2 linked regions of the Mariniflexile sp. TRM1-10 genome follow. The protein of the gene in region 1 interacts with the protein of each later gene in a pairwise test. Links are inferred from orthologs where the notes say so. Each region holds a gene or a part of one and is shown in the gene's direction. Other genes may lie near its edges.

Region 1 (11,274 bases):
AAAAAAGAATTTAGCCTTGAAAATTAACTGGAATTACATAAAGATGTTTGCTTTACTAGGTTTAGTAACCTTTTTGTTTGCTTTTGCATCAGCAAGAAATTCTGTTAGAAAAATATCTAAACCTAATGTGGTGTTTATTGGAGAAAACAATCTGTTTATAACAAACGAGAATGTTAGTAAATTGTTAATACAAAGTTTTAAAGGAGCTAAAAATATACCTAAAGAAACTTTAGATTTGAATGAGTTAGAAATTGCCCTAAAATCTAATCCAATGATAAAAACGGCAGAAGTGTATGTTACTGTAAATGGTACACTTAATGCTGAAGTTGAACAAAAAACGCCTATTGCAAGAGTAAGTACAAGTGCGTCTTATTATATAGATGATGACGGTTTTTATATGCCATTATCTGATAATTATTCTGCTAGAGTGCCACTAGTTACTGGTTATGTTGAAAAAAATAATTTAAAAAACATTTATATCGTTGCAAGTAAAATTAACAAAGATGAGTTTTTAAAAAAGCATGTAATAGAAATTCATCAAGGCATAGACAAGGTTGTGTATTTAAAACTGAGACAATGCCAATTTTTAGTGCAACTGGGAGATGTGACATTTTTAGATAAAAAAGTTAATAACCTAAAAGCGTTTTATCAAAAAAACCTAAAAGATAAAGCACTCGATAGTTATAGTAAAGTCAATTTGCAGTTTGATAACCAAGTAGTATGTACCAAAATATAAGCCATGGAGCATAATTTAGCAGTAGGATTAGACATAGGAACCACAAAAATTGTGGCTATGATTGGTCGTAAAAACGAGTACGGAAAAGTTGAAATTTTAGGCATTGGTAGGTCTAAAAGCTTGGGCGTGCATCGTGGTGTGGTAAATAATATTACACAAACCATTCAATCTATACAGCAAGCGGTTCAAGAGGCAGAAGTGGCTTCCGATATTAAAATTGAAGGTGTAACAGTAGGTATTGCAGGTCAGCATATACGTAGTCTGCAGCACAGCGATTATATAACCAGAGCAAATTCTGAAACGGTTATTGATGAAGAAGATATTGACAAGTTAATAAACCAAGTGCATAAACTAGTAATGCTTCCGGGTGAAGAAATTATTCACGTATTGCCACAAGAATATAAAGTAGATGGGCAAGGTGAAATTAAAGAACCTATCGGGATGTATGGCGGCCGTTTAGAAGCCAATTTCCATGTGGTAGTCGGTCAAGTATCGTCTATAAGGAACGTAGGTCGTTGTGTGCAAAGCTCCGGTTTAAATTTAGAAGGCATTACGTTAGAGCCTTTAGCATCGGCAAATGCCGTATTAAGTCAGGAAGAAAAAGAAGCAGGTGTTGCACTTATTGATATAGGAGGCGGTACAACCGATTTAGCCATTTTTAGAGATGGTATCATCCGTCATACAGCGGTCATTCCTTTCGGCGGAAACGTTATTACGGAAGACATCAAGGAAGGGTGTTCCATTATAGAAAAACAAGCCGAATTATTAAAGATAAAATTTGGTTCTGCATGGCCAGGAGAAAATAAGGATAATGAAATAGTATCCATTCCAGGTTTACGTGGCAGGGAACCAAAAGAGATAACCCTTAAAAATCTCTCTAAAATAATTCATGCGCGTATTGTTGAAATCATTGAGCAAGTATATGTAGAAATTAAAAACTACGGACACGAAGAACAAAAGAAAAAATTGATTGCCGGTATCGTTTTAACAGGTGGTGGTAGTCAATTAAAACATTTAAAGCAGTTAGTGGAGTACATAACAGGAATGGACACCAGAATAGGTTACCCTAACGAACATTTGGCGGGTAATAGTGATGATGATGTTACAAGTCCGTTATACGCCACTGCCGTTGGTTTGGTTTTAGATGGTTTAAAGCGTAACGAACGAAAAAAGATTGAACTGCAAGAGAAAAAGCAAGAGGCGGAAAATGAAAAGCCTATTGAAGAAATTAAAGAAAAACCAGTAAAAGAACGCCGTTCTTTTCTAGACAAATTAACCGAGCGTGTTAAAGATTTTTTAGACAACGCAGAGTAATAGAAAAATATCCATAGAACAAAAAGTAAAAGTATAATACCAGTAAAACAGAATTTATGAGCAGCAAGAAAGAATTCGAAAGTATTGCATTTGATTTACCAAAAAATCAATCAAATGTTATTAAGGTTATTGGTGTTGGCGGTGGCGGCAGTAATGCCATTAACCACATGTTCCAACAAGGCATTAAAGGCGTCGATTTTTACATCTGTAATACAGATGCACAAGCGCTTCAAAATAGCGGTGTACCAAACAAAATTCAATTAGGGGTAAACCTGACTGAAGGGCTGGGAGCAGGAGCAAACCCACAAGTTGGAGAACAATCTGCGGTTGAAAGTTTCGAGGATATTTCAAATATGCTTGATACCAATACCAAAATGGTTTTCATAACAGCGGGTATGGGAGGTGGAACGGGCACCGGTGCAGCACCTATTATAGCTAAAATGGCTAAAGATTTAGATATCTTAACCGTAGGAATTGTAACCATGCCATTTCAGTTTGAAGGCAAAATGCGTATTGAGCAATCCCAAATTGGCATTGAGAAATTAAGAAATGTGGTGGATTCGTTAATCGTAATAAATAACAACAAGCTTCGTGAAGTATATGGCAATCTTGGTTTTAAAGCAGGATTCTCTAAAGCCGATGAGGTGCTTTCCACAGCTGCTCGTGGTATAGCAGAAGTTATTACACACCACTATACACAAAATATCGATTTACGCGATGCTAAAACCGTATTAAGCAATAGTGGAACAGCTATTATGGGATCTGCATTGGCATCAGGGAAAAGCCGTGCACAAGATGCTATCCGTAAAGCTTTGGATTCACCATTGTTAAATGACAATAAAATTACTGGAGCTAAAAATGTATTGCTGCTAATAGTTTCTGGAACTCACGAAATTACCATTGATGAAATAGGTGAAATAAACGACCACATTCAAAATGAAGCGGGTCATGGTGCTAATATCATTATGGGTGTTGGGGAAGATGAAAGTTTAGAAGAATCTATTGCTGTAACTATTATTGCGACAGGTTTTAATATAGAGCAACAAGACGAAATTTCCAATACCGAAACAAAAAAGGTTGTGCATTCATTGGTTAGTGAAGATTTAGATTTCAGCCCTAAAGAAAAAGAACCTGTCATTATCGCTCCCGTTATTGAGTTAAAAGAAAAGAAAGAGCCCACAGTTGTAAAGCACACTTTGGATTTTGATATTGAAGAAGATGAGCCTGTTAAATCTGAAAAAACGATTGTAAACGAAGAAAAAGTTAGCAATCCTTCGATTGACAACAATATAGATTTAATACCAACTTCAGAACTTATAAAAAACATTCAAGTAGTTTATGAAGAGGTAAGAGCAAACGTTCAGGAGGATGACGATTTCATTATTAAACCAGTTACTAGAATGTCTAAAAAAGACAAAGATATTGCCGATATAGAAGTGGTTTCAGATTATATTGAAGAAGAGAAACAAATCACATTAACGTTTGATTTACCTTTATCTTCCAACGATAAAGTTGAAAAAGAAGAAGACCAAATAACATCATTTCAGTTAGACGATGATGTTAAGAAAATTTCGGTGAATGATTATGTGGAGTTAATACCAGTTAACGAAACAACCGAAAAAGGTGATATGCGTTATGCTTTGGAAGATTATATAGAAGTAGAATCTTCAATGAACAAAAAGCAAGCAAAAGCCAAAGAGATGATAGAAGAATTTGACCAAGAGGTCGTATTCGAAAAGAAAGTGGTTAAATCACCTGTTCAAGAAGAAAGCACTGATGATGAATTAGATCCAATGAATAGTCCTATTTCAGAAATGCTTAAAGAGCGCGCTGAAGAACGCAGACGTAAAATGAAAGACTTTAACTATAAATTCAACAATGCCAAGATTGATGATATAGAAAGAGTGCCAGCTTATAAGCGTCAAGGCGTTAATTTAGATGAAGCAAAACATTCTTCTGAAACAGATTTGTCTAGATCTAGCGTTGGGTTTGATGATAATGATGATATCCAAATAAGAAGCAATAATTCATTTTTACATGATAATGTAGATTAAAAGCATACTGGCCTTACTTAGTTATGAACCCGAAAAGTATCCCTCAGCTTTTCGGGTTTTTTAATTGATTTTTTACAGAGGCATCTGCGCTAGATTTTCCTCCTCTGAACAGGATTTTAAAAGCTTTTATTTTGGCATTGACAGATTCAACATTCGTGTTTTTTTTGTCTACTGAATTTTGGTATTATATTTTGTAGCTTTCATTCTTATTGGAAGCCGTTTAAAAACCATAGAAAAAAACCTATCAGAAACCGACGGTTTCTGATAGGTTTAGAAATATAATAAATATTGATACTATGTTCTATTCTTTGATGATGGTCTTATTTATAGTGCCATTTTCTGTAACTATCTGAACTGCGAATATGCCTGTACCGCTATTAATACTCACTTTCGTGATTTTATTTATAATGTCATTTGCTTTTATTAAACGTACTTGCTGTCCAAGCATATTGAATACCTCAATTTGTTTGACCTTCCCTGCCTTAGCTAAATCTATATAAAATTCATTTTTAAATGGCACGGGATAAATCTTCACTTCGGGCTTAACATCATTAACAACTAAACCAAGCGAATTTTTAGATGAAGCTGCTTTACTGGCATTGGCTGGGTCGCCCACTAAAAGCCATTGTGCATTTACATGGGTAGTATTTGCATATTGCCCAACAACAGACCCATTAGCAGTCCTTCCCATGCCATCTAAAAACAACCCTGTAGCACGATTTTGAATTCTGTAATAATCGCCGTTATATTGTTGCACGGACCATTGTGAATTATTACTAGTTGTATTGGCCCACTGGCCGCAATTAGATCCATTAGCAGTACGTCCCATACCATCAAGAATCATCCCTGTTCCACGGTTTACAAACTGTACATAACCATTACCAACATCTACCATTTCCCAATATGAATTATTGTGGTTCGTGGAGTTGGCATATTGATTGCAGTCATCACCATTACCCGTTTTACCATATCCATCTACTACTAAACCTGTTCCTCGGTTTTGTATTTGATAATAGTTGGTAACGCTGGTAGTATTTACCAATTGAATATTAGGAGATGGTGGTGTATCCATTCCGCCACCAAAATAAAACCCAAGATTTGGAGGCTGGTTATACGAATTGTTCTGCCATGCAATAGCTGACCTGTAGTTAGGGTCATGCATTAAGGTGTACATTCTTTGGTTAGTAACGAAAGGAGTAACAAAAACAATCAAACCTGTGTTGTCAGTACGTCTGTATATGACTTCTTCCCGCCAGTCACCCAAAATATCGGCCATAAGGCTAGGATTGGATTTAGATGAATTATTATCAGAAATTGGCGCCATATTATATAATGTGGCTACTCTGCCGGTCCCGGTTCCATTCCATTTACCAATTACAGTTTTGTCGAGTATTTCACGTTGAACATCGCCATCCCACCAAATACCAAAATTATAAGAAGCACCACCACCCGTAGAAGTTGGTATTGCAGTTGATATAAGTTGACCTGTGCAGCTGCGAAGACCAGAGCCATCAGAACCCCATATTTCCATGCCTTTGTAATTTGGATCTATATCTGCGGCCATACATCTTCCAATATCACCACTGGACCAATTTGCCCATTGTATAGTACCATTAGCAGCATTTCTTAATGATATACCCGGGATTGTTGAGCCATTCGCATACTCTTGACAGCTAAAATATTCCAGACCGGCAATATCAGGGTTAATATCTGCTAAATGAGCAGCATCGCCATGACCAAAACTGGTGGAGTAAAGACCATTGCCATTTTCATCAACCGCCATGCCTCCATAAGTTATCTCGTCTCTCCCGTCACCATCAACATCACCGGCAGCAAGATTATGGTTTCCTTGTCCGGTATAGGCAGTGGCTACACCATTAGGATCGCTATCCCAAGCCCACTCCTGTGTTAAAGAGCCATTTCTAAAATGCCACGCTTCAAGTTTTATTCGATTATAGATTCCTCTACCGATTACAAAGCTTGGATTTACACCATCGAGATAGGCAACTGCCCACATGCATTTGGTAGCCCTGTGACCAAGTTGAGAAAGGTTTTGGCCCGGTAGCCCCCATTGTGCTATTGGTTCCAGACCGATGTACCAATCCCATGCAATTTCTGCTCCTGTTTCGCCATCAAATATTGATATGTAATCGGGTCCTTCGGTTCTAAACCAAAAAGGACCATTTTGTGACGCTGTAGAACGATAGCTGATTTGTCCGTCCCCATCTCTGTCGCCAATATTATTTCCTAAGCCGTCTATCATACCATCTGAAGTTCTGGTAGCAACTTCGGCCTTTCCATCATTATCAAAATCGTATACCAAAAAGTTTACCTCTACCGCGTGTAACAAATTGGGCCCCAAATCAATGGCCCACATAAATGTGCCGTCAAGTTCATAAGCTTCAAGATAGTGATTATAGGGTGAGGTAGGGGATTCATCATTGGAGAGTCTTTTTATAACAATTTCGTATTCCCCGTCCCCATCCAGATCGCCAACAGAGGCATCATTCAGATGATGGGTAGTGTATCCACCGTTAACCGATCTGACGGGAATAGTGAAATACCCACTTCCCCTAACACCTGTAGCGCCAGAAAGTGCTTGCTCTGTTCCTCCAATAACAGCAGCTACACTATAAGAATTATCGGTACTGATTGCATCAACATAATTTGAAACGTTAAGATTGGAAGCGATTAGTGTTGACCCACGATATAGATTGTAGGTAGCATTCTGGGTGTATTCGTCACCGGGAATCCGCCAACTTATTAGCACGGAGTTAGTATTGGTTCGCATGGCAATTAATCCTCTGTCAAGGTTTTCCATGTAACGTTGTCCGAAAAGTGAGCAACTCCAAAGAGCCATGATGCTAATTAAAGACAGGCTCATAAGGAACCTATTTTTAAATAGTTTTTTAACCGTGAATTGATGAACTAACGGGGTGTTTTTAATGGTAAGTTTTGTTTTCATAATTAGTTTAATTGGTTATTTTTTAAGCCGAAGCTTGGTTTTTATGCATTTAAATAATGCACTTATTAGTTGGTATGTAAACAAATATATTTTTAATTTCTATTATATCTGTCCTGTACTTACATGTGCAAAAACGGACATAGTGTACCACTGGATTTGCAACAAAAGTGCGATAATCTATACAACGGAATAAGTGCCACGTCCTGAATAAAGGCTGCTTTATGTGCGCAAAAGATAAATCCGACTGGCATAATAAGCGCAACCAAAACGTGCCACTGAATTTCGGAACGGCATATATTTGCGTAATAAAAATCCTAAAAAAGTGAGTGCGGCTGGTAACATTGTATATAAAAAATGCTTAGTTTAGTGCTATATAGTAACCGTTGACAACAACTAAAAACAGATAAATTAAAAATTTGAAAAATGGAAAAAAATTGGATTATAGGAATGGCAATCTTGATTTTTTTAGTGGTTACTTTTCTTTATTGGAAGCTAACTGGTGGCTATGCTGAAAAAGAATATGGCAAAAAAATGTGGAAACAATGGGGAACGAGAACTTTTTATTGGACGGCTGCCTTATTCATTAGTGGAGGACTTGCGATTGCAATAATGTTTCTTTTGAAATGGGTAAATGTTCTGACTTTTTAAGGGTCTAAACGTTACAACTGATTTTAAAACTATTTCGGAATTGGATTTTCGAGAGTTGCCGATGTTTATCTCCAATGGACAGCTGAATAAATTTATGTATGGGTTTGATAAGGCTTTAGACGAAGTCTGTGGCTTCCCGTTGTTCCTTAGTGGGGGCTATCACTAACTTACAGTTAGTAACGTTAAGAGTAAGCATTAAAAAACAGTTTAAATAAAATAAAAACAAGTTGTATTTAAATAAGATCTCAGGCCCAGTCTGGTCACTTTAATTAACTTTCAACGAGTGGTTACAAAAACCTTGGAAATTATAATATTTTAAGGTTTTACTTTGTTAGGGGATTATTTTATTTGATTCTAAAAGAGGGCGTATTTGAATTTGTTTGAGCCTAAAATTGTAATTATTTTTAGATAATATGATGCGTTCGTATTTTACTATAATAATTCTTCCAATTCTTTTGAAGTCAGTGTAAAATTAGGTTTAAAATCCTCAGAATTCATATAGTTAATTATGGATTGATACAATTGAAGCGCTTCTGGTTTATCCAACATTTTGTTTAGCTGAGACATACAAATTATCAATTTTCCTTTACCAACTTTAAATTCAAAGATTAAACCCAATTTGTGATTTCTTTCAAGGTTATCAATTACCTGTACAATCGGGTAATAATCATTAGCGGTACTATCCAGAATCAACGAATTACTTGCTTTAATTATGGAAAACCATTGCCAATTGGTATGGAAATCGGTTGGAAAAGAATTAAATAGCTTATGGTCAGGATTCATTAAGAGTCCCAAAGTCCCTGGGGATACAGGCCTGTTTACATGTTCACTAATGGTTTTAAACATGCCATAGTTCCAAAATTCGGGAGGAAAATGTCCTGGCAAACTGGTTGATTTTACATCTTCGGTTTGAGGAAATAGCAATACTTTAGCTCCATGATTTAATTTGGTGCGTATATTATTATTTAAATCCTCTGTTACTAAAATATCATTAGGGATTTGAATAGTTGTTTTCGCTGGATACACCCAAATAGGATGGGAATTGGAATATTTGGTATTAACTATATATGTGTGAAGGGTTAATTTCTCAGCTTCAGAAATACTCGAAAGACGGATGTTAATGCTTCCAACATCATTTAGTCCATTTATAATCTTTAAATTTAAAAAATGACCTTGCTGTATCATGGTTCCATCTTGTTTTCTTAGTTCCCAATGCAGTGGGTTACTAATGGTTGTGTTGGAATAATTTGCTACTTTAATTTTTGCTTGGAAGTTTTCTTTATTAATATAACAGTATTTGGGGAACTCTGGTAGTATGGCTAATTCGTTACATGATTGTTTCCAATCTTTCGGGGTAACGACATTTTTACTATCCATAAAGGCATCTAAAATACCAACAAGAGCAGTGCCTTGTCCAGGGAAATCCTGTAAATCCAATAGCTGAAATCCTGCCAATCCTTTTGTTCGTAAAGCAGCTTCTATTTCTGCTTTGTAGCAAAGTGCAGACCATGCTCCAGATGCTTTTTGAAACAGACTATCCATTTCTTGCATTCCAGATTTTTTAAGACGATTCTTAAAAACTTCTAAATTCCAAGCTCGTAAAACACCTGTGTATTTGTGAATTTCTTTATAGTTTGGATATATTTGATATTGCCCTATTTCATGGCCAACAATTGGGATGCTTAATTGCGAAACCGCATCGTCGAAATTAATTTCGGTTGAAGGTTGTAGAGTATTCAATATGCCACCGTCATTGGCATCGGCAAAAGCATGGGTTAATCGGGTATGTCCTTGTATGGTGTTTCCGTTTGTAGGAATACGTGCGCCCACAAAAAAATCGGCATAATCTGTGGGTGGCATATAACCAATATTATTGTTGGAACCCATGGTGTAAAGTGGTCTAGAGTCAAACTTTTTAAAGGCAAGCATCATTTTTTCGACCTTGTCGTGTCCATCCCATATTTCGTTACCAGGTGAAAACATAACGAACGAGGGGTGATTTGCATAGGCTTTTAACATGGCAAGTCCTTCTTTTTTTAACTCCTGGGCAATGGTATGGGATTCCAAACCACCCCAGAATGGCAACTCGGCTTGAATATAGATGCCTTCTTGGTCGGCAGCGGTAAAAGCAGCTTCTGGCGGACAATACGTGTGAAAGCGATAATGGTTTATTCCATAGGATTTTGCAATTTTAAAAACGCGTAGCCAATCATCAACATTCATGGGTGTATATCCGGTTAACGGAAAAACGGCTGCTTCATGTTTCCCTCTTAAAAAGGTTGTGCGCCCATTTATCGCAAATTGTGTACCCTTCGTTTCAAATTTTCGCATGCCAAAACCAACCGTTTTAGCATCTTTCGTTTTTTCGTTGGATATGATTGCTTTTAAGAGATATAGTGGTTGCTCGTATTCATCCCATAAGTCTGGTTTTTCATCAAATACATAAACTAACTTTGTTTTCGGTTTATAATCGATGGTCGATTTGTGTGACTTTAGTTTTGTGGTTTTACCTTTATATGTCTTTTCAACAACAAGTTCAATATTAAATGTGCTATAGTTTAAAGGATTTTCTATTTCCAATTCAACATCAAATTTATCTTCATCTACATTTGGATATACTTGAAGGTTTGAAATATAGGTTTTAGGCGATGCTTCTAAGTATATGTCGCCAATGATACCGTTCCAGTTGGTTTGTGTGTCATCTGAATAAATATGAACATTGCCATACGGCGTTTGTTTCAAATCATTATTTATTTGAATAGTTATATAATGCTCACCAGGCGATAGATAATTAGAAACATTGAAAGTTTGAGCAGATTGAAGTAGTTTGGATTCTCCAACAAAACTACTGTCTATCCATATTTTTGATGCTTTGGTGCGTTCTAAAAAAAGTTGAATATGTTTATTGTTAAAATTCTTGGGGACGGCCACTTTTTTTCGATACCATGCGACTCCTTCATATTTATACACTCTATTAAGGTGCATGGTGGTCGTGTCTTTATTGTGAATGCCTTTTTGATTGGTATCTGTAGTCCCAGGTAATTTAACAACATCATTTAAGTTGCTATTATACCATTGCTGTTCCATACCAATATTTAAAGAGTCTAGAGAAAATTGCCATGCGCCTTCAAGATCAAGACGCGCTCTATAATCTTCTTTGTTAGAATTGCAAGACACATAAATTAACAAAAAAATGAGATAAATATTCTTCATACTATTTTTTATAGCTTTTTTTTTTTTTTAACGTTCAGCTTATAGAAGCTGGATTTAAATATTAAGTTAAGCGTAGTCGAAACCTAAAAAACTATCGATGTTCAGAACTTTTCGACTGTCCTAAAGGCGATAATTAGCAGTAATAGTAATATTTATCCTTGTGTTTGAATCAAACTCACGTTTATATAAGTTATTATTCTTTCAAAGTCACCATCAATACATCATGAGGTTCTATTTTTGCTTTTAAATTGGTGGAGGTGTCCCCTAAATTTTTATGGTTGAATACATCTCTTATTTTAAAAACGTTTTTTTTCATGTCTACATAGCGACCATTTACATCATCA
Region 2 (11,258 bases), 1.8 Mb from region 1 along the record:
TACCATCCCATAAATAATAGCAGGAAAAACAACCTTATGAAAAATATCTTTTTGATATGGATAATGATACAAACCTATAGTTAACAGAACAATGCGCAATAAATTAACTGTATAAATCAAAACACTTCCCGAAAGGATGTAGAAAAATGTTGTTTTAAACTTAGAAGCAAAAGCCACGATAAATGACACAAATAATATAATAACACTAATAGAATTACAGCCTTCAACAACACGTGCTAAATATTGGTTGTTAACAATTAGCTTCACTGATGGTTCATTTGGATGTGGCAACACTTGTGCATGATATCCAAAAGTATTTAATAACGATTCACTTTGTTTAGCCACTAAGTGCGTCATGTAATCTGGGTAAAATTTAGCCCCGTCAGAAAACTGCAAATAAAACTTATAGAGTATTGACAGAATAATATACGTCAATAAAAACGCAAGTATAAACTTTATAACCAACTTATATTTTACTAAAAGTGCTTTCAAAAAAACAAATGATTTAAATTAAGGAACATTGAGATTAAAAACCATAATTTCACAAGGCTTATATATTTTTTATGCTTAGGAACCATTTTAATTAAATTTCTTCACCTCTTAAAGCATGTTATCTTATATCTTATTTGAATATCCTTAGAGAAGGAATATAATTGTATTTTTTGCCATTTGAAACTCTAACCGTATTTATAATAATTATTGTAAAATTATAAATATATAAAATGATTATTGGAACATATGCCTTAAAGACACTAAAAGGAGTTATGTGTTTAAATATAGGACTAATGACTCCAAGAAACAATAAAATGGAGTATGAAAAAAGCACAATAGACCAAGTTATCTCAAAATTTAACATGGATTTACCAAGCTCATTCACATTTTTCAGTTTATCCTTTTTAAGTATCCAAAAAACTAAAGGAAGAATAATTCCTAATATAGGAAAGAATAAAAATCCAAGAGCAGATAAGCTCATTAATATTAAATACCCTTTATCCTCTTGAATTTTCCAATCAATAATTTCATCGGGCGTTGTATTTAGCGCAATTGCTAATCTTTTTAAAGAATCCCCTCTGGGTACTGTTTCGGCATTTTCAATTCTTTGAATTGTTCTTAAGCTCAAACCAGAATCTTCAGCCAATAACTCTTGAGTCATTCCTCTCTGATTTCTTAAACCTTTTACTCTTTGTGATAAATTCAAATCGTTCATTTTATATACTTTTAATTTGAAGTAAAAGTATTCGGAGTTTCATTATTTATGTTGCGCCTTTAATATGTCATTTTTACGTCATTTGTGTCTAAACACAATCTACAACTTTTTATAAGGTTAAAATTATGCAAACCAAATATATAATACATCCCTTTTTAAATACTTTTACAAAAACTTTACAATTTTATGATTTTCGAACAACTAAAACCCCAAGTAGAAGCTATTGTTTCAAACACCAGCAAAACGGTAAACGAACGCCTGTTAAATATTTGCGAACTCCTTGAAAAACACGTTAGCTATTACAACTGGGTTGGGTTTTATTTTAGAAATGGCAAAAAAGAGGAACTTATTTTGGGCCCGTATGTTGGCGCACCAACCGATCATACTGTAATTCCTTTTGGAAAAGGTATTTGCGGACAAGTAGCGGTTAGCAACCAAAACTTTGTGGTTCCCGATGTGACAGCCCAAGATAATTATATAGCTTGCAGCATTACGGTTAAAGCTGAAATTGTTATCCCCATTTTTGTAAATGGCGAAAATATTGGGCAAATTGATATCGACTCTAACACGCCAGACCCTTTTACTGAAGCAGACGAACGTTTTTTAGAGTTTGTTTGCGCACAAGTTGCCTCCATACTGGAGTAAATTTTAGAATTTCGAATTCCCTGTTAACAAATCAAAGATTTAGTTAAAAAGTCGTCTCGTTTTTTGTTTTATAAACAGTTGTATTTTAGTTGAAATAACTACTTTTGCAACTTATAATTAGATTAAAAAAATGAGCAACGAAAAAACAGTAAAATCAGCATTAATTTCTGTATTTAGTAAAGAAGGTTTAGAACCTATTGTTAGAAAACTAAACGAACAAGGTGTAACCATTTATTCTACTGGTGGTACCCAAACATTTATTAACGACTTAGGCATTGATGTAGTTCCTGTAGAAGAAGTAACATCATACCCATCTATTCTTGGTGGTCGTGTAAAAACATTACACCCAAAAGTGTTTGGAGGTATTTTAAACAGACAAAACCATGCAGGAGATGCCTCTGAATTAGAAACTTTTGAAATCCCTCAAATTGATGTCGTTATTGTTGATTTATATCCGTTTGAAAAAACTGTTGCTTCGGGCGCAAGTGAACAAGATATTATTGAAAAAATTGATATAGGTGGTATTTCGTTAATTCGTGCTGCTGCAAAAAATTACGCCGATGTTGTTTGTGTAGCATCTGTTGATGATTATGCAGCGTTTTTAGAACTTATTTCGGCTAATAACGGAAGTATTTCTTTAGAAAACAGAAAACGTTTTGCTACAAAAGCATTTAAAGTATCGTCGCACTACGACACTGCCATTTTTAATTACTTCAACAAAAACAACGAAGAAACTGTTTTAAAAATTAGCGAAACTAACGGAAACGTGTTGCGTTATGGCGAAAACCCGCACCAAAAAGGGTTTTTCTTTGGCGATTTTGATGCGATGTTTACTAAACTTAACGGAAAAGAATTAAGCTATAACAACTTATTGGATGTTGATGCCGCAGTGAATCTAATAAACGAATTCAAAAATGAAGCGCCCACATTTGCTATTCTAAAGCACAACAACGCTTGTGGTTTTGCTCAAAGCAACACCATTCACCAAGCGTATAAAGATGCTTTAGCTGGCGACCCTGTTTCTGCTTTTGGTGGTGTTTTAATTAGCAATACTGAAATAGATAAAGCAACTGCTGAAGAAATAAGTAGTTTATTCTGTGAAGTCATTATTGCTCCCTCATACAATACTGAAGCTTTAGAAATCCTTAAAGGAAAGAAAAACAGAATCATATTAGTTCTTCATGATGTAGAGTTGCCTCAAACCAATGTAAGAAGCTGTTTAAATGGCATTTTGGTTCAAGATAGAAACATGATTACAGACACTATTGAAGGATTAACTTATGTGACCAACAATAAACCATCAAAAAACGAGTTAGAAGATTTAATATTTGCTTCAAAAATTTGCAAGCACACAAAATCCAACACCATCGTTTTAGTTAAAAACAAACAATTATTTGCTAGCGGAACCGGACAAACCAGTCGTGTAGATGCTTTAGAGCAAGCTATCCATAAAGCGAAAACTTTTAATTTCGATTTAAACGGTGCTGTTATGGCTAGCGACGCATTTTTCCCGTTTCCAGATTGTGTGGAAATTGCAAAGAAAGCTGGTATTACCGCTGTAATTCAACCAGGTGGTTCTATTAAAGATCAGTTAAGTATTGATTATTGTAATGAAAATAACGTTGCTATGGTGTTTACTGGAACGCGTCATTTTAAACACTAAATAAACAGCAATATTTATTAACTTTTACTACATTTACGAAATAAGTTTTTAAACCTCTAAAATCACTAATAGCACATGGGCTTTTTTGACTTCTTAACCGAAGAAATTGCAATAGATTTAGGTACTGCAAATACTCTTATTATTCATAACGACAAGGTTGTGGTTGACGCACCTTCCATTGTAGCTCGCGATAGAATTACCGGAAAAATTATTGCCGTCGGTCAAGAAGCCAGTTTAATGCAAGGGAAAACACATGAAAACATCAAAACCATTCGCCCCTTAAAAGACGGTGTTATTGCCGATTTTGATGCTTCAGAACAAATGATAAGTATGTTTATTAAAAACATACCCGCATTAAAAAAGAAATTCTTCACTCCGGCGCTTCGTATGGTAGTCTGTATTCCTTCGGGCATCACAGAAGTTGAAATGCGCGCAGTAAAAGAAAGTGCAGAACGTGTAAATGGTAAAGAAGTATATTTGATACACGAACCTATGGCGGCGGCTATTGGAATTGGGGTTGATATCATGCAACCTAAGGGTAATATGGTAGTTGATATAGGTGGTGGTACTACCGAAATTGCTGTTATTGCATTGGGCGGTATTGTTTGCGATAAATCGGTGAAAATTGCAGGTGACGTATTTACAAACGACATTGTTTACTACATGCGTACGCAACACAATTTATATGTGGGCGAGCGTACTGCGGAAAAAATAAAAATTCAAATTGGTGCTGCCACCGAAGACTTAGATTTACCTCCAGAAGACATGAGTGTTCAAGGACGTGATTTGCTTACCGGTAAGCCCAAACAAGTATCTATATCGTATAGAGAGATTGCAAAAGCATTGGACAAATCTATTTTACGTATTGAAGATGCCGTTATGGAAACCTTATCGCAAACACCTCCGGAATTAGCTGCCGATATTTATAATACGGGTATTTATTTAGCAGGTGGTGGTTCTATGCTAAGAGGATTAGACAAACGTTTATCTCAAAAAACAGACCTACCGGTTTACATAGCCGAAGACCCTTTACGTGCTGTTGTAAGAGGTACTGGTATTACGCTTAAAAATTTAGCTAAATACAAAAGCGTTTTGATTAAATAGGCTTATAAAACATGCAACAGATTATTAATTTCATAATAAGAAACAAAAACTTTTTGTTGTCCTTGTTGCTGTTTTCTATTTCTTTTGTTTTTACAATTCAAACACATTCTTACCATAAAAGTAAGTTTATAAACTCTGCCAATTTTTTAACTGGAGGTATTTACAATTCCATTAATAATTTTACGGGTTATTTAAATTTGAAGTCTCAAAACCAAATATTGGCAGAAGAAAACAATCGTTTAAAAATGCTGCTGTTTAATTCTGAAAACAAAAAAGACTCTACCTATATAGATACGGCCTCTTACAAAGGTTCCTATAAATTTACGTTGGCAAACGTTATAAGAAACACCTATTCTGGCGCTAATAACTTCCTACTTTTAAATAGAGGAAAAAACGATGGTTTAAAACAAGATTTAGGGGTTATAAGCTCAAAAGGTGTTGTTGGTATTGTTCATGGTACCAGCAAACATTATGCAACGGTTATCTCTGTATTGAATACCACAAATAAAATTAGTGCTCAGCTAAAAAAAACAAATCATTTTGGCACACTTTACTGGAATGCCAAATCTCCTTATTACATTCAACTTATTGACATTCCTAAAATAGCTCCTATTGTAAAAGGCGATACTATTATTACATCGGGGCGTTCGTCCATTTTCCCTAAAGGAATTCCAATAGGTATTATACATGATTTTAAACTTGATGCCGCCGAAAATTATTATGAAATAAACATCAAATTGTTTAATGATATGACCAATCTTGAACATGTTTATACTATTGAAAATATTGATACTGACGAGATTAATAATTTATTAAACAAAACCGTCAATGAATAACACTGTGTTTGTCCATATTACGCGTTTTATTTCATTGGTTTTTTTACAGGTCGTGTTGTTCAGTAATATTAACTTTTCAGGTTACATTAACCCATTTGTTTATATTATGTTTATAGCGTTGTTTCCTGTAAAAAACAATCGTTTTATTATTATTTTTTTAAGCTTTTTCTTAGGGCTAACTATCGATTTATTCTCAGATACTGGGGGTATTCACGCCGCAGCCTGTGTTTTTATAGCCTATATAAGACCCGTTATATTAAAATTCTCTTTTGGAGTAATTTACGAGCATCAAACTATAAAATTTAATACCGTTGAATTCGGTGAAAAACTAACCTATCTTACCATTCTCACTTTTCTACATCACTTTGTATTGTTTTTTTTAGAAATGTTTAGTGTTTCAAAAATAATATTAGTGCTTCAAAAAACGTTATTCTCAAGTATTTTTACTATTTTATTAATTCTAATTATAACCATTATTTTTAGTAAAAAAACTAAATGAGACGATTCTTACTTGTTATAGCAATAGCCGTTGTCGGACTTATATTTCTATCTAGGCTTTTTTATTTACAGATATATAGTGGGGGAATTCAAAATTTATATGAAGACAACGCTATTAGAAAAGTTTATGACTATCCAAAACGAGGTTTTGTTTTTGATAGGAATGGCGAGTTATTGGTTTCCAACCAACCGTCATACGACGTTATGTTTATTCCTCGTGAGGTAAAACCTTTAGATACTTTAGAGTTTTGCAGTTTATTGAAAATTGAAAAAACCAGGTTTAAAGAAATCTTTGAAAAAGCATATCATTACTCCCCATGGTTACCTTCCGTTTTTATTCCGCATTTATCAAAAGAAGATTATGCCAGCTTACAAGAAAAAATGCGAAAGTTTGAAGGTTTTTATATCCAAAAACGTTCCTTAAGACATTATGAAACCACTATAGGCGCCAACGTTTTAGGTGATATTGGCGAAGTTAACGACGCTATTATTGCCCGAGATCCTTATTATAAAATGGGCGACCTCATAGGGAAACAAGGTATTGAACTCTCTTACGAAAAAACATTACGCGGTGTGAAGGGCATTAAGTTTATTCAAAAAGATAGATTTAATAGAGATTTAGGACCATACAAAGACGGTATTTTCGATACATTACCAAAACCAGGTAGCGATGTCACCATTACCATCGATGCCAAATTGCAGGCTTATGGCGAATTGCTCATGCAAAATAAACACGGTGGTATTATTGCCATTGAACCTAGTAGCGGCGAAATTTTAGCCATGGTCTCAACACCAACCTATAACCCTAATTTATTAGTCGGACGCCAACGCTCAGTTAATTTCACAAAATTATATAACGATAGTATTAACAAGCCTTTATATGACAGAGGCCTTCAAGCCATGTATCCGCCTGGGTCTCCATTTAAAATTTTAAATGCACTTATTGGTTTGCAAGAAGAAGTTGTAACTACCGAAGACCGGTTTTATTGCAACCATGGATATAGTTACGGTGGTAGGAAAATGGGATGTCATAGCCATCCAAGTCCTTTGGCAATGAATGGTGGTATTTACAATTCCTGCAATGCCTATTTTGCGAATGTTTACAGAAGAATTATAGACAAAACCAAAAGTCCTGCAACAGGCATGGATATTTGGAGCAACCATGTAAAAAGTTTTGGCTTAGGCGATTATTTGAATAACGATTTATCGGTAGGGCAACCTGGTAAAATTCCTAATAGTAAAACCTACGACCAAATTTATGGCAAAAACAGATGGGGAAGTACTTTCAACTTATCAAACGCTATTGGGCAAGGTGAAGTATTAACAACACCTATTCAATTAGCAAATATGACCGCAGCCATTGCCAACCGAGGATACTATTATACCCCTCACATCATAAAAAATATTGAAGGTCATACCATTGATGTTAAATATACCACCCCTAACCATACCACCATAAACAAAGAACATTTTGAACCTATTATACAAGGTATGTTTGATGTTTATAACCATGGAACCGCTGCAAGTGTTCAAGTAAAAGGTATTGAAATTTGCGGAAAAACTGGAACTGCCGAAAACTTTGTAAAAGTTAAAGGGCAACGCATGCAGCTTACAGATCATTCTATATTTATCGCATTTGCACCAAAAGACAATCCTAAAATAGCCCTTGCTGTATTTGTAGAAAACGGGTATTGGGGAGCACGATTTGCTGGAAAAATAGCCAGTTTAATGATTGAAAAATATATTAATGATACTATCTCCAGAACCGACATGGAAGATTGGCTTTTAAAACATACTTTAGAACATGAGTACGCAAAACCATATTCTGGACAACCCTTTGGAATTAATAAGAATACAACTTTAGAAGTTGTAGATGATTCAGAATTTAAAGAGCTTAAAGAATTATTGAATGAACTAAATAGCAAATCAAGAAACCCTGATGAACTGAAGAAAACCCAAGGTGTAAATTTATAGATTAAATTAAATAACTTAATATAGACAATAAACATTAATGATAACGGAAGCTAGCAGATATTACAAATTTGATTGGATTACCATTATTTTATTTCTCCTGCTTGTTGGTTTTGGATGGTTAAACATTGTATCGGCTTCCCATTCTGGAGACACCATAAACTACTTGGATTTTTCGCAACCTTACGGAAAACAGCTCATGTTTATCTTTTTAACCGTAGGACTTATTATCCTTATTTTAGCGATAGAATCTAAATTCTACGAACGTTTTTCTAGTGTTATATACATTATTTCCATGCTGTCGTTGGTGGGTCTTTTTATATTTGGAAAAAGCGTTAACGGTGCGACCTCTTGGTATGCCATTGGCGGCATGACGATACAACCCAGCGAATTTGCAAAAGCCGCTACAGCGCTTGCTGTTGCAAAATACGTAAGCGACTTAAACACCGATATTAAAAAAGTTAAAGACCAAATTACTGTATTTGCTATTATTGCACTTCCTGCGGTATTAGTATTACTTCAAAAAGATGCTGGCAGTACGTTGGTTTATGGTTCTTTTATTTTTGTGTTATATAGAGAGGGCTTATCACCAATCTATTTAATCCTTCTTTTAATGCTTATTGTTATTTGCCTATGTTCCTTAAAATTTGGAGTTGTCATAACATCTCTAATCATAACAGTATTTGTATTAGGTCATCATTTTACCAGACGAAGAAAACCGTTGTTCATTCAACCTATTTCTATCATTCTACTCAGTATTTTAATTTCATTTGGTGTTCGATATTTCTACGACAACCTATTGCCTTTTCATCAAAAAGACAGAATAACTATTTGGCTAAGTCTTGAAAAAGATCCTATTAAGCTAGATCTTATGAAAAAGACCATCGCTTATAATTTAAATGAATCTGAAAAAGCCATTAGTTCTGGTGGCTTAACAGGAAGAGGTTATTTAGAAGGCACTAGAACCACCGGAAAATTTGTACCCGAACAGCATACCGATTACATTTTTAGTACCGTAGGCGAAGAATGGGGCTTTGTCGGTAGCGCAGCAGTAATTATTGTTTTTATATTACTTTTTCTTCGTATTTTGCATTTGGCCGAATTGCAACGCTCTCAATTTAGTCGCATGTATGGTTATGGGGTTGCATCCATATTTTTTATGCACTTTTTTATAAATATTGGTATGGTAATGGGCATTATCCCTACCATTGGTATTCCGTTGCCTATGTTTAGTTATGGTGGTTCAGGACTTTGGGGTTTTACCATTTTATTATTTATTTTTATTAAGTTAGATTCAGATAGAATCAACCAATGGTAAGTCAACAACAAACACCTTTATTTTAACCTCTTATGGTGAGAAATTGTTTCTTTTTAATGGGTATTGCCATCATACTTTCGTCTTGTTACGGATCAAAAAGCATGTTGAAGAATTCTTTTTCGGTTGAACAATCCAAAATGATAATGAGTTCAGATTCTCTAACTCCCATGCGGGTTTTCAAAATAACCAACAAAAGAGATTCGTTATTGCTTAGAACCAAAAGTCAGGACGTTAAAGTAAACCCAAACGATGTTGTTTTACAACGTTTTGTAAAAAGATTATATGCCACCGTTAGAGACAGTATATCTTTAGGCGTTGGTATTGCGGCGCCACAAGTGGGTATTTTAAAAAACATTATTTGGGTGCAACGATTTGATAAAGAAAATTTTCCTTTTGAAGTGTATTTAAATCCAGTAATTAAAACCTATTCAGATAAAAAGCAAACCTTTAGAGAAGGCTGTTTATCCATACCCGACAGAACTGATACCTTAAACACCCGAGCTTTTTCAATTGTAATTGAATACGACACGATGAAAGCTGAACATAAAACCGAAACCGTTGAAGGTTTTACATCGGTAATTTTTCAACATGAAATAGACCATTTAAATGGCATTTTGTATTTGGACCATTTGAAAAAAGAAGTGGCTGATGCTAAATCGAGAAACTAATCATTGAACTCATCTTAACTTTTTCTATTTCTTAATCTCCAACTTTTCAGCAAAGTAATCACAGAAATCTTTCATAGTAGCAGTCATTTTTTCATCTTGGGTCGCTCGATGAAACGTATCGCTCATTGCCACTAGGGTTTGATGGAAAAACACTTTCATTTCATCAACAGGCATATCTTTAGTCCATAAGTCAATACGCAAGGTTTCTTGGGCTTTAGAATCCCAAACCGCCAACATCATCGCTTTTGCTTCCTCGTTGGTTATACCGCCATCTTCAGCGGTCCAAGAGAGTTTCTCTGGGACTCTGTTAGCATCAAGTTCTACGTTTAATTCTATTTTGGATGTAATCTTCGACATTATTTTCTTGGTTTAAACTTTGAATTATTAAAAATTTCTTCAGGACTTTTTATTAGCATGTCTTTTAAAGACACTTCATTTTGCTGCATATAAGCCCTCACTATTTGCCAACCTATATATTGCCCTAAACGCCCTGGCGATTCGGTATCTATACCTTCTAAATAAAATTTAGAAAAGGGTGCAGGTGTAATAAATCTGCCAGCTAATTTAGCATCGGTGCTAAACAACAATTCACGCTCTACAAAATACCTCCAAATATAACTTTCATTAGCTATGGCCCAATCAAGTTGTTCTTTGTTGTACCCAATACGCGCTGCCTCCATTTTAAACGGAATAACCACATCTTTAAAATACAGTTGTTTACCGAAGTAAATAAGTTCGTCCAAAAAAGTCTTTCTTGGCTGTTGATAGATGTATTTTTCAGCATATTCTGTTGCTAAATCGACTACTATTTGTTCTTTTTTTAGATCCTCCCTTAAATATTTAGGTATGTTTTCATAAAATTTGTGGTTGCTACCTAAATAAGTATCTAATGCAATAACCACAATCGTATCGGTTACAATAATGCGGTTTCTATAATCGACATCGCTTGTCGTTGTAATAATTCTAGGCGTATGAAACTCTGGAAAATAATATTTTAAATGATTGAATAGAGATTCAATCTCCAATTCGGTTTCATCCATATTCAAAAACGCTTTTTCAACCTCTTTAAATAGTTGTTTTTGCAAGGTATCTTGTGCCTTTTCAATCCAGAAAGAATCTTGATATTTTTCTGAAAACATAAAAGGATATGCCTGCTTTAATTTAGGAAGATTTTCACTATTAATTTCAGCAAACAGCAAATCAAATCTTTCAATATGAGCATCTAAATTAATCTTGGCTATGTTATTTTCTAACTGACTTTCATTTTTGCAAGAAAATACCGTTACTATGATGCTTAAAAAAATTAATATATACTTCATATAAAACTTAAACGCCATAAATTTTTATT

Evidence for each region.
Region 2: the proteins of ftsA (region 1) and CJ739_RS10765 interact in binary tests that used the Escherichia coli proteins (3 or more experiments, as listed by UniProt). The link is inferred for Mariniflexile sp. TRM1-10 from one-to-one orthologs.

The regions. Positions count from the first base shown.
Region 1 is NZ_CP022985.1:762,992-774,265, reverse strand. What follows is about bases 1-2,894. They hold ftsA (cell division protein FtsA), read left to right. Parts: upstream 1-739; coding sequence 740-2,050; downstream 2,051-2,894. Other genes in these bases: ftsZ (cell division protein FtsZ), read left to right, coding at 2,107-2,894; CJ739_RS03560 (cell division protein FtsQ/DivIB), read left to right, coding at 44-736; murC (UDP-N-acetylmuramate--L-alanine ligase), read left to right, coding at 1-27. Also shown: more of ftsZ, read left to right, coding at 2,895-4,104; CJ739_RS03545 (rhamnogalacturonan lyase family protein), read right to left, coding at 4,406-7,069; CJ739_RS03535 (hypothetical protein), read left to right, coding at 7,493-7,717; CJ739_RS03530 (DUF8487 domain-containing protein), read right to left, coding at 8,150-10,930; CJ739_RS03525 (glycoside hydrolase family 27 protein), read right to left, coding at 11,124-11,274. UniProt on the Escherichia coli protein: Essential cell division protein that assists in the assembly of the Z ring. May serve as the principal membrane anchor for the Z ring.
Region 2 is NZ_CP022985.1:2,526,015-2,537,272, reverse strand. What follows is about bases 2,727-5,604. They hold CJ739_RS10765 (rod shape-determining protein), read left to right. Parts: upstream 2,727-3,590; coding sequence 3,591-4,619; downstream 4,620-5,604. Other genes in these bases: CJ739_RS10755 (rod shape-determining protein MreD), read left to right, coding at 5,448-5,604; mreC (rod shape-determining protein MreC), read left to right, coding at 4,631-5,455; purH (bifunctional phosphoribosylaminoimidazolecarboxamide formyltransferase/IMP cyclohydrolase), read left to right, coding at 2,727-3,515. Also shown: exosortase family protein XrtF, read right to left, coding at 1-492; CJ739_RS10780 (helix-turn-helix domain-containing protein), read right to left, coding at 623-1,207; CJ739_RS10775 (XrtF-associated fRMsr-like GAF protein), read left to right, coding at 1,394-1,852; more of purH, read left to right, coding at 1,983-2,726; more of CJ739_RS10755, read left to right, coding at 5,605-5,954; CJ739_RS10750 (peptidoglycan D,D-transpeptidase FtsI family protein), read left to right, coding at 5,951-7,927; rod shape-determining protein RodA, read left to right, coding at 7,965-9,242; def (peptide deformylase), read left to right, coding at 9,344-9,910; gliding motility protein GldC, read right to left, coding at 9,935-10,267; gliding motility lipoprotein GldB, read right to left, coding at 10,267-11,229. UniProt on the Escherichia coli protein: Forms membrane-associated dynamic filaments that are essential for cell shape determination. Acts by regulating cell wall synthesis and cell elongation, and thus cell shape.